3 regions of the Gilvimarinus sp. 1_MG-2023 genome follow, and region 2 is predicted to be linked to each of the others. Evidence: predicted binding sites of a transcription regulator. Region 2 holds the regulator's gene; each other region holds the start of a gene.
What was found. Region 2 encodes LexA, which represses DNA repair genes until DNA is damaged. Its sites were predicted from a motif close to ACTGTNTNTANANACAGT; they were not measured.

Region 1 (4,194 bases), 110 kb from region 2:
AGTTTTAAAAAATTCTCGCGGCCGATCAGATCAATAATTTCGTACTGGCTGGCCAATGCGGGGCCTCCGGTTTGCGTTTGAGTTGTGCGGGGTATTCACCCAGAGTACGAACTTCAACGTGAACACCCACGGGCAGGTCTGGTGACTCAAAAAATTTATTTTTATCGGCAGATACCACCTGGGCGTCATCGCGCCAGCACACGCCGTTCAGCGCGTCCTTGACCGCCTTCTCAACGTTGTCGCTATCCGGCTTGGTGGTGGGCAGCAATCGGCCAGACTCGGCAAGTTCTCGCTTCCAGGCGGGCCAGCTGGCAGGAATCGGCATCACGATCGTCAGGGTTAACGCGATAGGTTGTTCAGTGGGCTGGGTGTCGCCGACCGCTTGCATCCCGAGGGTGCGAATCATGCCCTCGTAGCTGCGGGTTTTTTCAGGCGTGTGGTGGCCAATCTTGCCATTGCGCATCAGGAACGAACGCGCCCTGCCCTTGCCCTGGGGTTTGCCGGGTATGTGGAATTCAATCATGGGCCTGCTCCGTGACTTTCGGTGGCAAGGCACGGCGCTGCACCCAACCGCGGTACAAGCGTGTCCAGTGGTCGAAGTTCGCAACGGTTCCAACCTCTCGGTGGTACAACAAAAACTCCTGAGTGATTTGGTTCAGGGGGGCGTCCAAATCGTAATCGGTGAATTCTCCTGAGCCGTGATTTTTGGGGTCAAAACGCGACACATCGAATTCAGAAATTCCTCGCGTAGATATATTTATATTTCTATTTCTATCCTGTTCCTGCTCCTGTTCCTGATAAGGCATACTCTTAGGCATACTCTTCGCGAAGGCTTCCGGTAAGGCTTCCTTAAAGCCTTTGGACTTGCCTTCGATAAAGTCTCTCGCACCAGCAATGACGCGGGTTTTAAGCTCACACTCGGGAAGTAAATCAAGAGCTTGCTCCCATGCTTTCACCACATTTGGGGATTCCGGCGGGTTGTACCGAATGAATTTTGGCAAAGCGATCAAACAAGCCTTTTGGTCATGCTCTGCCATACCCTTCGACAAGACTTCCTGAAAGGCTTTCCGAAAGGCTTCCGTTTCCCATCCAAGCTCTTCCGCTAAACCAGAAACAGTCGACCGCATTGCCCCCAAAGCGGTCATGTTTGGATGAGTCAAAAGCATAAAAAAAACGAGTTTTGCATCGTCACTGATTTCACGAAACTTGGCATCGTTCCAAATTCGCGGGTCTACCTTTCGGTACCTAGCCATCACTTACCCTCGCGCATTTGCTCCAGTGCATTGATTGCCGCCCGGGTCGCTGCACTGCTTTCCCGTAGCTCTTTCAGAGCCGTATCGATATCCCCTTGAGAGCTATCGCGGGACAGCTCGACAACCGCGGCTTGAGCTTCTGAGTTCTCTTTGATTAGGGTGCGGGCGATCTTGGCAGGACACGTTGAATCAGTGCTGTGGTCGATACCGATGCTCAGCTGAGCAGCCAAATAGACCTCGCTGGTGTAAGCCACACGCAGTGGTTCAGGCATCGCGGCAACAATCACTTGCTCCAGGTACCAAAGCTTGTCTGGTTGCGGCTTGGCCTCTTCGTAAGCACCGATCCAACGCCAAAGTTTCTGCCCGCGAACGCGCATATCCTTGTGGTAATCGTCGCTACTGGAAAACTCCACACCGGTACCGGCGATATGCTCTCCTAGTCCCAGCTCTTGGAATTTTTCATAAATGATTTCCGCAACTAAACTGCGGTTGTGCCGCGGCAACTCTGCCCAGGCATCCATATACCGACGAAGAATCGCCAGCCGATTTTGCGATTTATTCATGCTGTAACACTCCGGCATGTGATCAGACTTTCATGCGAGCCAGTGAAAACCCTTATAGGGTTAACTGGCAGCTTTCGTTTCTTGGCTTGAAGGGGTACGCAGATATGACCAATCAACATCGGGATTCAGTTCTTCACAACGAACAGCACCACCTGAATCTTTCTCGATTATTGGGCAGTGCTCCGCCGGAACCTTTCCTCGGCTGATGAAGTAGTGAATAGCGCCTCGGGTTAAACCAAGTAAATTAGCGACATAGGTCGGGCCGCCAGCCCGTTTGATGGTATCTCTGAGCATTTCCGAACCTCGAAAGTACAGTATTTTTGTACATTGTTGTTCAGTTTTGCTTTACCGTCAAGTGTTAAGCTTTACTGTACTAAGTGATCACTATAAGTCTGCTCCTACCAGGCCTATCAAATATGAGTACTATCGGAAGTCGAATTAAAGAAAAGCGCGAACAAGCGAAGCTCACTCAGGACCAAATCGCTGAGTATCTTGGAATCGCGAAATCCGCAGTCAGCGGATGGGAAAACGAGAGTGCGCAACCGCGATACAAACGGCTCGAGGCTTTAGCTCGAAAGCTAAACACGTCTGTTGAATACTTAATGAGCGGTACAGGAGATAAAACACTTGCACCAAACAACGATTTAAGCGACAGTTCCGCTATACACAATGCCGAAAAAATCGATATCGCGAGAAGGATACCGCTTATCTCTTGGATTTCAGCAGGGGCTTGGTGCGAGAGCCCCGATCAGTTCGCCCCTGGGGATGCAGAAGAATGGCTCCCCCTGCCTAACAATGCCAGCGAGCAAACCTTTGCGCTGCGTGTTGAAGGCGATTCTATGACCGCGAAAGTGCCGGGTGCCCGCTCCTACCCTCATGGCACGGTAATCTACGTGGACCCCAACAAAGAGGTCACCAACGGGGCCCGTGTTGTTGCCCGTGCCCCCAATGGAAAATACACCTTCAAAACCTACTTTGAAGATGCCGGCCGGATGTACCTGAAGGCCATTAATACCGATTACCCTCCCATTGATATCACTGAGAATCTGCATATTTGCGGGGTTGTGATTGGGTCTTACTTACCAGAATAGCTCTATAATGGAGTCTTAGAGCCCTTGAAAAAGGTATTTCATAAAAGACAACCATCGTTCCAACTTGCTCGCCAGGCCAGGAACTTTGCAAGGAAGGGGAAGAATTATAACCCCGACAGATACTATGTACCGCGTAAGGTACAAGAAGGCGTCGTCATTAGTGTCCCTCGTTATCTGCAGCTAGACGGAACCAAGGATCATTCAGCAGTGCTCAGATTAGTGGAAGATATAGGGAAATGGAGCCTTAAGGAAAATATAAGGCTCGAATTTGGTCGTTGTATACATGTTCATGTTCAAGCACTTATTGTCTTGTACGCCCATCTTGAAACTATTCTTGACCGAACTGATCGTAAGTTAATCAGGATTTCAATAAGATCCCTTAGAGGCCGGGTAAAAACCGTAGTAGAGGCAAGTGGTATAATAGACCTCTTGCTAGGTCGAGCGCCCATCAATAGAGACGTTAATTCTCAGCAGTTGCCAATCATGTCTGGGAATACAACCGAGGTTCCTCCGCACGACCAAATAATCGATCATATCCAGCAGAAGGTATACGGTGATTTGTCCCCTGAGGTTGAAAGTGCCCTTGGTGACGCACTTTCAGAGGTTTTTGTAAACGTTAAGGACCATGCGTATCCTGAGGAGCTATTAGCTGATCTCAGCATTGAAGGCAGGAGATGGTGGGCGATCTGTAGTGTATTCGATCAGCAACTATTTTTGGCTATTTACGATTTTGGCGTCGGAATACCTCGGACTATTGGCGACGAACACTGGGCAGTGTCTAAACTTAGGAAAAAACTACCCTCAGATAGACTGAAGTCGTTACTATCAAGCGATGGAAATACAATTGGCATAGCGATGGTTGCGGGGAAAAACCGCAGAAACGAAGAAAAACATGGGCAGGGAAGTATTAGTATGCACGAGCTCGTGAAACAAAACCCCACTGGAGAATTATGGGTGTATAGCGGCAGTGGGCGCTATCATTGGCATCACAAACAAAGCCAAGATGAACAAGAACACTCGATTAAAGATTATGGAACCTCAATCCCTGGAACACTTGTCCAGTGGAACGTAAAGGTGGAATAGAAGATGAACAGCCACACAATTCGGGTTGTTAACGACTGGCACAAAAGACCTTTTGGAAGATATCCAAATCACTCAGAGTACTGTGGTAAAAATTTCCGTGAACAGTTGCTTGTGCCAAATTTGAATATTTACGATCACGTTACCGTCGACTTAACTGGCTATAACAGATATGGCCGTTCATTTATTGATGAAGCATTTGGCGGT
Region 2 (4,194 bases):
GCGATAATTAAAATCGCCGGCTAACATCTGAGTGCTTTGTTTGATGTACTCTATCAAAGCTTAAAATTGTACGTATTAGCTGTGCTTTTATAGCTGTGTTTACAGTTGTCTTTACAGCTGTACTACGTCGTCCGCCTGTAGGCCTTTGTCGCCTTTTTGTACCGCGAATTCTACGTTTTGCCCTTCCGCTAAAGACCGGTATCCCTCACCGCGAATACTTCGATAGTGCACAAACACATCTTCGCTTTCTTCACCACGGGTAATAAATCCGTAACCACGGGCATTATTAAACCACTTTACCGTTCCGGATAAGCGCTCAGACATACTGCTAACCTCATTATTTTTATTCATAAATACTGCAAATACTGCAAGTGGTCCCACACCACTGCGCACTGGCTTCATTTAGCCAATCCTTACTCTTTTTTACTTTATTGTGTGCAAATTGTCCACCATTCAGCCTGTTTTCATAGCTAAGAGGTGCTCTTTACATAGATTCCGGGCAAGTTACGCGACAATTCCCTGTCATCCATACCAAAACCAAACACATACTGATCGGGTACAGTGAGTGCCTCATAGTCGGCATTAATCACAGCGGGCTCAGCCAACACTTTGCGGGCCAGCACCATGCTTTTCACCTTATCTGCCCCCTGATTTATACAATATTCACGCACCTCAGCCAAAGTAATCCCTTGATCTAAGATATCATCTACCAGCAAAACCCTACGCCCGGCTAAATTTACCTGAGGGCGATGCAACCAGGTAAGTTCAGAGGCGGGTTCATTGCCCTGATAGCGGGTCGCGTGGACATAATCCACCTCGATTGGCAACGTCAGCTTGGGCAGCAAGGCCCCCGCCGTCACCAGTGCGCCTTTCATAATAACCAGCACGACAATAGGCTCGGCACAGTCACTGAAATCGCGATCAATAGCGGCAGCCACACCGGCAAGCGCCGCGTCTATATCCGCAAGTGTGTACAGGCAAGTTACACTCACTCTCCATTACCACTATTTACGCTGACGCCATCTGGCAAATGCAAAGTGCGTGTTGGGAAGGCACATTCAGCCTCATGCTCAGCCACGATTTTCAGGATTTTTAGCAATACATCCTGCTTAACTTCGTGATAACGCACCCAGTTCACCGTCTTAGTAAAGGTATACACAAAGAAATTCAGTGACGAATCCGCAAAGGCATTAAAGTTGACGATCAGGGTCTGATTGTTGTCAATTTCCTCGTGCTGCTCCAGCATAGCGCGAACTTTTTCGACAATAGCAGGCACTTTTTCGGCATCTTCGTAGCGCACACCAATGGTTTCATAGATCCGCCGGTTGAACATACGCGAGGGGTTTTCCACCGATATTTGAGTAAACGTTTGATTGGGAACGTACAGTGGACGCTTATCAAAGGTGCGTATGCGAGTCAGGCGCAAGCCTATCTCTTCAACCGTACCTTCTATTTCTTGATCGGGCGAGCGAACCCAATCGCCAACTTTAAAGGGGCGATCCAAATAAATCATCAAACCGCCAAAGAAGTTAGCCAATAGGTCTTTGGCCGCGAAACCAACAGCAATACCACCTACCCCGCCAAACGCTAACACACCTGAGATGCTGTACCCCATTGATTGCAGTAAGACCAACCCAGAGGTAATAACAATGGCGATACGCAGCAACTTTCCCACCGCCATCACCGTGGTAGGATCTGCCGTTTTACCCGATTCAGGGATAAGAAAATTTTTCTCACCGTATTTCACAAGCCGCACTAAAAACCAGCTCAGCAAAACAATGACACCCACTCGCAAGATTGAATCGGCGTACTGCAATACTGACTCTTCGGTTACATCGTGGGCAATTTCTGCCGCCCAAGACAACCCCACCAGCCAAATCAGCCAGCGCAGCGGGGCCATAGCAGCTTCGACAATGGTGTCGTCCCACCGGTTTTTTGACTTGTGGGCATGCTTTACGACGACCTTTAACAGTCGGCGTACAAAAGCTGCCAACAGCAAAGTGACAAACACCAACAAAAACACTTGCACCATCCACAGCTTTTCATTGGCAATCAGCTGCTCCACCCAAGTTTGCACTTGATCCATTTTTTCTCACCTTTCTGACCTACGGATACAGGGGACGCAGTATATCAACGCTGCCTATAAACTGCAGCCAATCCCACTCAACTCCATTAACTTTATAAATTTCAGTCACTTAGATCTACTACTGTTTGGTGTATCGAAAAACTCTTGCACCCGCACATTAACTGTATATAATTACAGATACTGTATAACCAAACAGTAAAACAACCGCCGGGCTAGTGAGCCGTTTATTTTTTAATAGGCCAATCACCAGCCACTGAGTAAATAGGGATGCTTATGCAAAACCTGACCGCACGCCAACAGCAAGTGTTTGAACTGATTAAAAGTTACTCTGAGGAGACAGGCTACCCGCCCACGCGGGCAGAGATTGCCCGTATGCTCGGTTACAAGTCGGCCAATGCAGCCGAAGAGCACATTAAAGCACTGGCCCGCAAAGGCGCTATTGAACTTATACCCGGTGCTTCGCGCGGTATTCGCATTCCTGAAACACAGGAAGGTCTGCCTATAATCGGCCAAGTGGCCGCCGGCAACCCTATTTTGGCGGAAGAGCATATTGAAGATTACTGTAAAATGCCGGCCGATTTTTTTAGCCCACGGGCCGATTTTTTCCTCAATGTGCGCGGCATGAGTATGCGCGATGCCGGTATTTTAGATGGCGACCTACTCGCAGTTCACCGTACCGACCAGGTGCACAACGGCCAAATTGTCGTTGCACGCATCGAGGAAGAGGTGACGGTCAAGCGCTTTAAACGCGAAGGTAATCGCGCCCTGATTGAACTCTGGCCGGAAAACCCCGACTTTGATGTAATTCGTGTGGATTTGCGCGATCAAGACTTCGCCATTGAAGGCCTCAGTGTAGGAGTGTTGCGCCGTGACTAATCTACAACTTAACCACAGCCAACAGCAGGAACAGGCCACCCTAACTGAGCTGGTGCTTACCCATGGCGCGGCGCAATCTTGGGCCATGGTCATGCCCATGATTGCTCACCTTAGCCACCAAAGCGACGGGCGCTGGCTAACCTGGATTACCCGCGAAACCATCCCCCATGAGCTGTTACAGCGCTACGACGTCGACACCACACGACTGCGCCTGGTGCACTGTAAAGACGATGAAAAGCAATTGTGGGTCAGCTGGGATGCTCTCGCCCTAGGTAACAGTCATACGGTGATTGCCAGCCCAGGAAAATTGGGCCGTCAGGCACTGGCACAGCTCGAACAAGCGGCCAATCAAGGTCATTGTCACGGATTGTTATTGCGCGAGAGATAAGCCTAGAGAAACGCCTAGGTGCATCTGGGTGTTGTGCGGCTAAATAGCCTTACTTTGAGCGCTGGATGCTTATCTATCAATTTTGATCACAGCGTCGGCCATAAAGGCTCGGGACAGGCTAATAATAACGTTACGGCGCCGCTCGGTAAGCGTTGGGGTTAATGCAGGGTGCGCTTATCGTAAAGCGCGGACTCTGTCTCTGTAGTGGCGGCCTCAAAGGCTGACTCATCATCTTCCGGCAGATCATTAGCCGCCTCCATACCCGCTTCAATCATTGCTTTGGCGATATCAAATTTACCATCGCGCATAAGCGTCAGAGATTCTGTGGAAAAACGGATAGACAATAAAGGCTCGCCCTCTTCGTCGGCACGCTGCAGTACAACATCGCCATTGGCCAATTCCACAATTTCAAACAAAGACGCTGACATAGAGACTCCGCCCAGAAATACCGAGCTTTCATAAATTAAACGGATAAGAGAGTGATTATACCAGAACTGGACTGATCAATAAATGTGCCGCTCGAACCCCTGCCAAATCACCGCTGGATAGCACTTTTTCTGGCTTTGGGGGAGTAGGTAATAAACTAAAGACCGGGCTAGTGGTTATAGAAATAGAACTGCAACCCAAGGCTTAGCATTCCACGCTGGTTTCGCGATGGCGATTCACCAACTCTTGAAACTGGCGGCAAAATTGAGCAATTAGCTCATCATCCAACTCAGGCAATCTCTGAGCGTCGAGGTTGGTCACCGCTATCGCATTAGCATCTATCGCAGAAACCTTGCCAGGCATGGCCCAGACATCATCATAGAGCCCGCGCAACTGGCTGAGCCAAGAGTTTGGTAGC
Region 3 (4,194 bases), on a different contig from region 2:
TCGAGCTGGTTTTAGTGACCTGTAAATGATGGTGCCCCTTGCTGGCAACCTGCGCTAAATGGGTAACACAGAAAATTTGCCCGCGCTCGGATAAGGTGCGCAGCAATTGACCCACCGTATCCGCTGTGGCGCCGCCGATGCCGACATCGACTTCATCAAAAACCAAGCTGGCCAAGGTGCTATTTTCTGCTGCCACTACCTGTACCGCCAAACTAATGCGCGATAATTCACCGCCCGAGGCAACTTTAGCTAAGCTACCCGCAGGTTGGCCCGGGTTGGTGCTGATCAAAAATTCCACATCTTCCAGCCCCTGAGCCGCCGGTCGATCATTACGGTCAGAAAAGGCTAGGCTGAGTTTGGCGTGTTCCATAGCCAGTTGTTTGAGGTGTTGATTTACTTGCTGAGCGAGCCGTTTACCAGCCTTTTGGCGCGATTGGCTAAGGGATGTTGCCAGCGCGCGGTAATGGCTCTCGAGCGCGTTTACCTCGCTTTCAAGTCCTTGTAGTTTTTCATCGCTGACGTCCAGCTCGCCCACCTCTTGTTGTAGCTCCATGTGTAGCTCAAGAAGGTTCTCCGGCTGAACTCGGTGCTTGCGGGCGATGGTGTAAATAGCCGTTAGTCTGTCGTCAATCTCGGCGATGCGGGCCGGATCCATGGCGAAGTCACCGGAGAACATGTCCACACTGTTCAGCGCCTCGGTTACTTGTATTTGGGCGTCTTGCAGCATTTGCTCGGCCTCGTGCAGTGCGCTCGGCTTATCTTTCAAGCTGGCCATCAACTGCAATGCTCGCCCCAGCCCCACCTGCAGGCCAACCTCCTCGTTACCCAAGCAATCACTGACTTGCCCCGCCGTTTGCAGCAATTCCTCGGCATTGGCGAGGGTGTGGCGCTCGCTTTCCAGGTGTGCCAATTCACCTTCCTTGAGGCTAAGTTGGTCTAACTCTTCAACTTGGTAGGCTATTAATTGGTGGCGGGCATTGAGCTCTTGAGTATTGGCCCGCAAAGAGTCGAGCGTTTGCGCTTGCTGTTGCCACTGTTTAAACGCTTGTTTTACCTCGCCAGCCAAGCCGGTGTGGCCCGCGTATTCATCCAACAAACGGCGGTGGTTGTCTTTGACCAGCAGTGACTGATGCTCGTGCTGGCTGTGGATGTCCATCAGCATATTGCCCAGTGTTTTTAACTGGGTGAGAGTGGCGGGGTGGCCGTTTATATAAGCCTTGGAGCGCCCCTCAGCGGTGACCGTACGCCGCAGTAAGCACTCACTGGGGGCCTCGGCTTGCTCCAGATCGTGCTCTACCAGCCAGTGACGGGCACGCTCGATGCGGGTTAAATCAAAAGTGGCGCTGATGTCGGCTTTGCGGGTGCCGCGTCTCACTCGGGTGGCATCGGCCCGGTCGCCCAGTGTTTGCCCCAGAGCTTCCAGCAGTACCGATTTTCCCGCACCGGTCTCGCCGGTGATAACTGTCATGCCGGCTTTAAGGTCTAAATCGAGTTGCTCGACCAGAGTAAAGTTCTGCACGCTCAAGTGAGTCAGCATTGTGGGCTCCGTTGGCTACGAATATCTGTTTATTTATACAGTATTCTTGGCGATTCTGCCACCAAATGCAAGCCAGCCCTTGAAAACCTGTAATAGGGCCCCACATTCGCCTTAATTGTTAAATGAATAAACCTGAATGAGGCACATAACGGTGACAGATCAAGACCAGAACGATCAGGTAGATCCAGAAGCGGTAGAAACCCAGCAGCCCGAGGCCGAACAGGCCGATGGTGCGGTGGATGTCGATATCTCCAGTTTGCAAAGCCAGTTGCAAGATTTAACCGCGGCGCTGGCCAATGCTAAAGAGCAAACACTGCGAGCCCATGCGGAAACCCAAAACGCCCGCCGTCGCGCCGAGGCCGATGTAGAGAAGGCGCACAAGTTTGGTCAGGAGAAAATTGTAAGCGATTTGCTGCCTGTAGTGGACAACCTGGAGCGCGCGTTGGCGAGCATCGATACCGAAGACGAAAACTTTAAAGCCGTTGTCGAAGGTGTTGAGCTGACCTTGAAATCGTTTATCGACACCTTAATAAAACACCAGGTTGAGCCGGTAAATCCTGTGGGTGAACCGTTTGACCCGCAGTTGCATCAGGCTATGTCGATGATCGATAACCCCGATGCCGAACCCAATACCGTGCTGGAGGTGTTCCAGAAAGGTTATACCCTGCACGGCCGGTTAATTCGGCCCGCCATGGTCGTGGTGGCCAAGGGCTAAAGCACCACAAATTGTAAGGTTTTTTGCCTACAGGGTCTTGAAATGCATGTAAGTGCGCCCATATAGGCATTAACGACTAAATGAGCCGCCTAGCGGTAACCACAATACACAAAGCGTTTGGCCGACGGCAAAGTCGTTGCTCTAAAGAGCGATAGCGGCCGGCGCAATGAACAGCTTCAGGAGACTGAATTATGGGTAAGATTATTGGCATCGACTTGGGTACCACCAACTCGTGTGTAGCAGTACTGGAAGGCGATAAAGCCAAAGTGATTGAAAACTCAGAGGGCGATCGCACGACCCCCTCGATTGTAGCTTTCACCAACGACGGCGAAACGCTTGTGGGCCAGAGCGCCAAGCGCCAGGCGGTAACCAACCCCGACAACACGATGTACGCGGTTAAGCGTTTAATTGGCCGTAAGTTTAAAGACGATGTTGTGCAAAAAGACATCAAAATGGTGCCTTACAAAATCGTTGAAGCCGATAACGGCGATGCGTGGGTAGAAGTGAAGGGCGACAAGCAAGCGCCACCGCAAATTTCTGCCGAAGTGTTGAAGAAAATGAAGAAAACCGCCGAGGATTACTTGGGCGAAGCGGTGACTGAAGCCGTTATTACGGTACCGGCTTACTTTAACGACTCGCAGCGCCAAGCCACCAAAGATGCCGGCAAAATTGCAGGCCTTGAGGTTAAGCGTATTATCAACGAGCCAACTGCGGCAGCACTGGCTTATGGTATGGACCAGAAAAAAGGCGACCGCACCATTGCCGTTTATGACTTGGGTGGTGGTACCTTCGATATCTCCATTATCGAAATTGCCGACGTTGACGGCGAGCACCAGTTTGAAGTGTTGTCGACCAACGGTGACACCTTCTTGGGTGGTGAAGATTTCGACTTGGTACTGATTAACTATCTGGCTGACGAATTCAAAAAAGAGCAGGGCATAGACCTGCACAGTGATCCACTGGCTTTGCAGCGTCTGAAAGAAGCCGCTGAAAAGGCGAAGATTGAACTGTCTTCCAGCCAGCAGACCGAAGTGAACTTGCCGTACATTACCGCTGATAATACCGGCCCCAAGCACTTGGTGGTTAAGCTGACTCGCGCCAAGCTAGAGTCACTGGTAGAAGATCTGGTAACCCGTTCGCTGGAGCCGGTAAAAATGGCCATTAAAGACGCCGGTGTCTCTGTTAGTGAAATTGGCGATGTTATCTTGGTGGGTGGTCAAACCCGTATGCCAATGGTGCAAAAAGCCGTCACCGATTTCTTTGGCAAAGAGCCACGCAAAGACGTTAACCCAGATGAAGCCGTTGCTATGGGCGCTGCCATTCAAGGCGCGGTACTGGCCGGTGACGTTAAAGACGTACTGCTGCTGGACGTTACCCCATTGACTCTGGGTATTGAAACCATGGGTGGTGTGGCTACCCCGTTGATTGAGAAAAACACCACCATCCCGACCAAAAAGTCGCAGGTGTTCTCAACCGCTGAAGACAACCAAACTGCGGTAACCATTCACGTGGTGCAGGGCGAGCGCAAGCAAGCCACTCAGAATAAGTCTCTGGGTCGTTTTGATTTGGCTGATATTCCACCGGCTGCACGCGGTATGCCGCAAATTGAAGTGACTTTCGACATTGATGCCAACGGTATTTTGAACGTAGGCGCCAAAGACAAGGCTACCGGCAAAGAGCAATCGATTGTGATTAAAGCCTCTTCTGGTCTGTCGGACGACGAGATCGATCAGATGGTGCAAGACGCCGAAGCTAACGCTGAAGCAGATAAAAAGTTCGAACAGCTGGTTACCTCGCGCAATACTTTGGAAGGTTTGATTCACGCGACCGAGAAAACCGTGACCGAAGCGGGCGATAAAGCTACCGACGAAGAGAAGGCGGCGATTGAAGCGGCTATTTCTGAGGCGAAAGAAGCGGTCAAAGCTGACGATCTTGAAGCGAT

Region 1: the regulator LexA is predicted to act here: its motif matches at 2,128-2,145, upstream of Q4563_RS08005 (LexA family protein).
Region 3: the regulator LexA is predicted to act here: its motif matches at 1,562-1,579, upstream of recN (DNA repair protein RecN).

The regions. Positions count from the first base shown of each region.
Region 1 is NZ_JAUOSC010000005.1:49,046-53,239, reverse strand. It holds gene Q4563_RS08030 (hypothetical protein) at 1-56, opposite strand, end outside; gene Q4563_RS08025 (RusA family crossover junction endodeoxyribonuclease) at 26-523, opposite strand; gene Q4563_RS08020 (hypothetical protein) at 516-1,253, opposite strand; gene Q4563_RS08015 (hypothetical protein) at 1,253-1,816, opposite strand; gene Q4563_RS08010 (helix-turn-helix domain-containing protein) at 1,877-2,110, opposite strand; gene Q4563_RS08005 (LexA family protein) at 2,233-2,907, shown strand; gene Q4563_RS08000 (hypothetical protein) at 2,932-3,990, shown strand; gene Q4563_RS07995 (STAS-like domain-containing protein) at 3,994-4,194, shown strand, end outside.
Region 2 is NZ_JAUOSC010000005.1:158,653-162,846, reverse strand. It holds gene Q4563_RS08630 (cold-shock protein) at 112-324, opposite strand; gene Q4563_RS08625 (hypoxanthine-guanine phosphoribosyltransferase) at 471-992, opposite strand; gene Q4563_RS08620 (mechanosensitive ion channel family protein) at 989-2,086, opposite strand; gene lexA (transcriptional repressor LexA) at 2,360-2,962, shown strand; gene Q4563_RS08610 (cell division inhibitor SulA) at 2,955-3,350, shown strand; gene Q4563_RS08605 (hypothetical protein) at 3,509-3,778, opposite strand; gene Q4563_RS08600 (DUF6586 family protein) at 3,981-4,194, opposite strand, start outside.
Region 3 is NZ_JAUOSC010000019.1:27,067-31,260, forward strand. It holds gene recN (DNA repair protein RecN) at 1-1,537, opposite strand, end outside; gene grpE (nucleotide exchange factor GrpE) at 1,674-2,252, shown strand; gene dnaK (molecular chaperone DnaK) at 2,444-4,194, shown strand, end outside.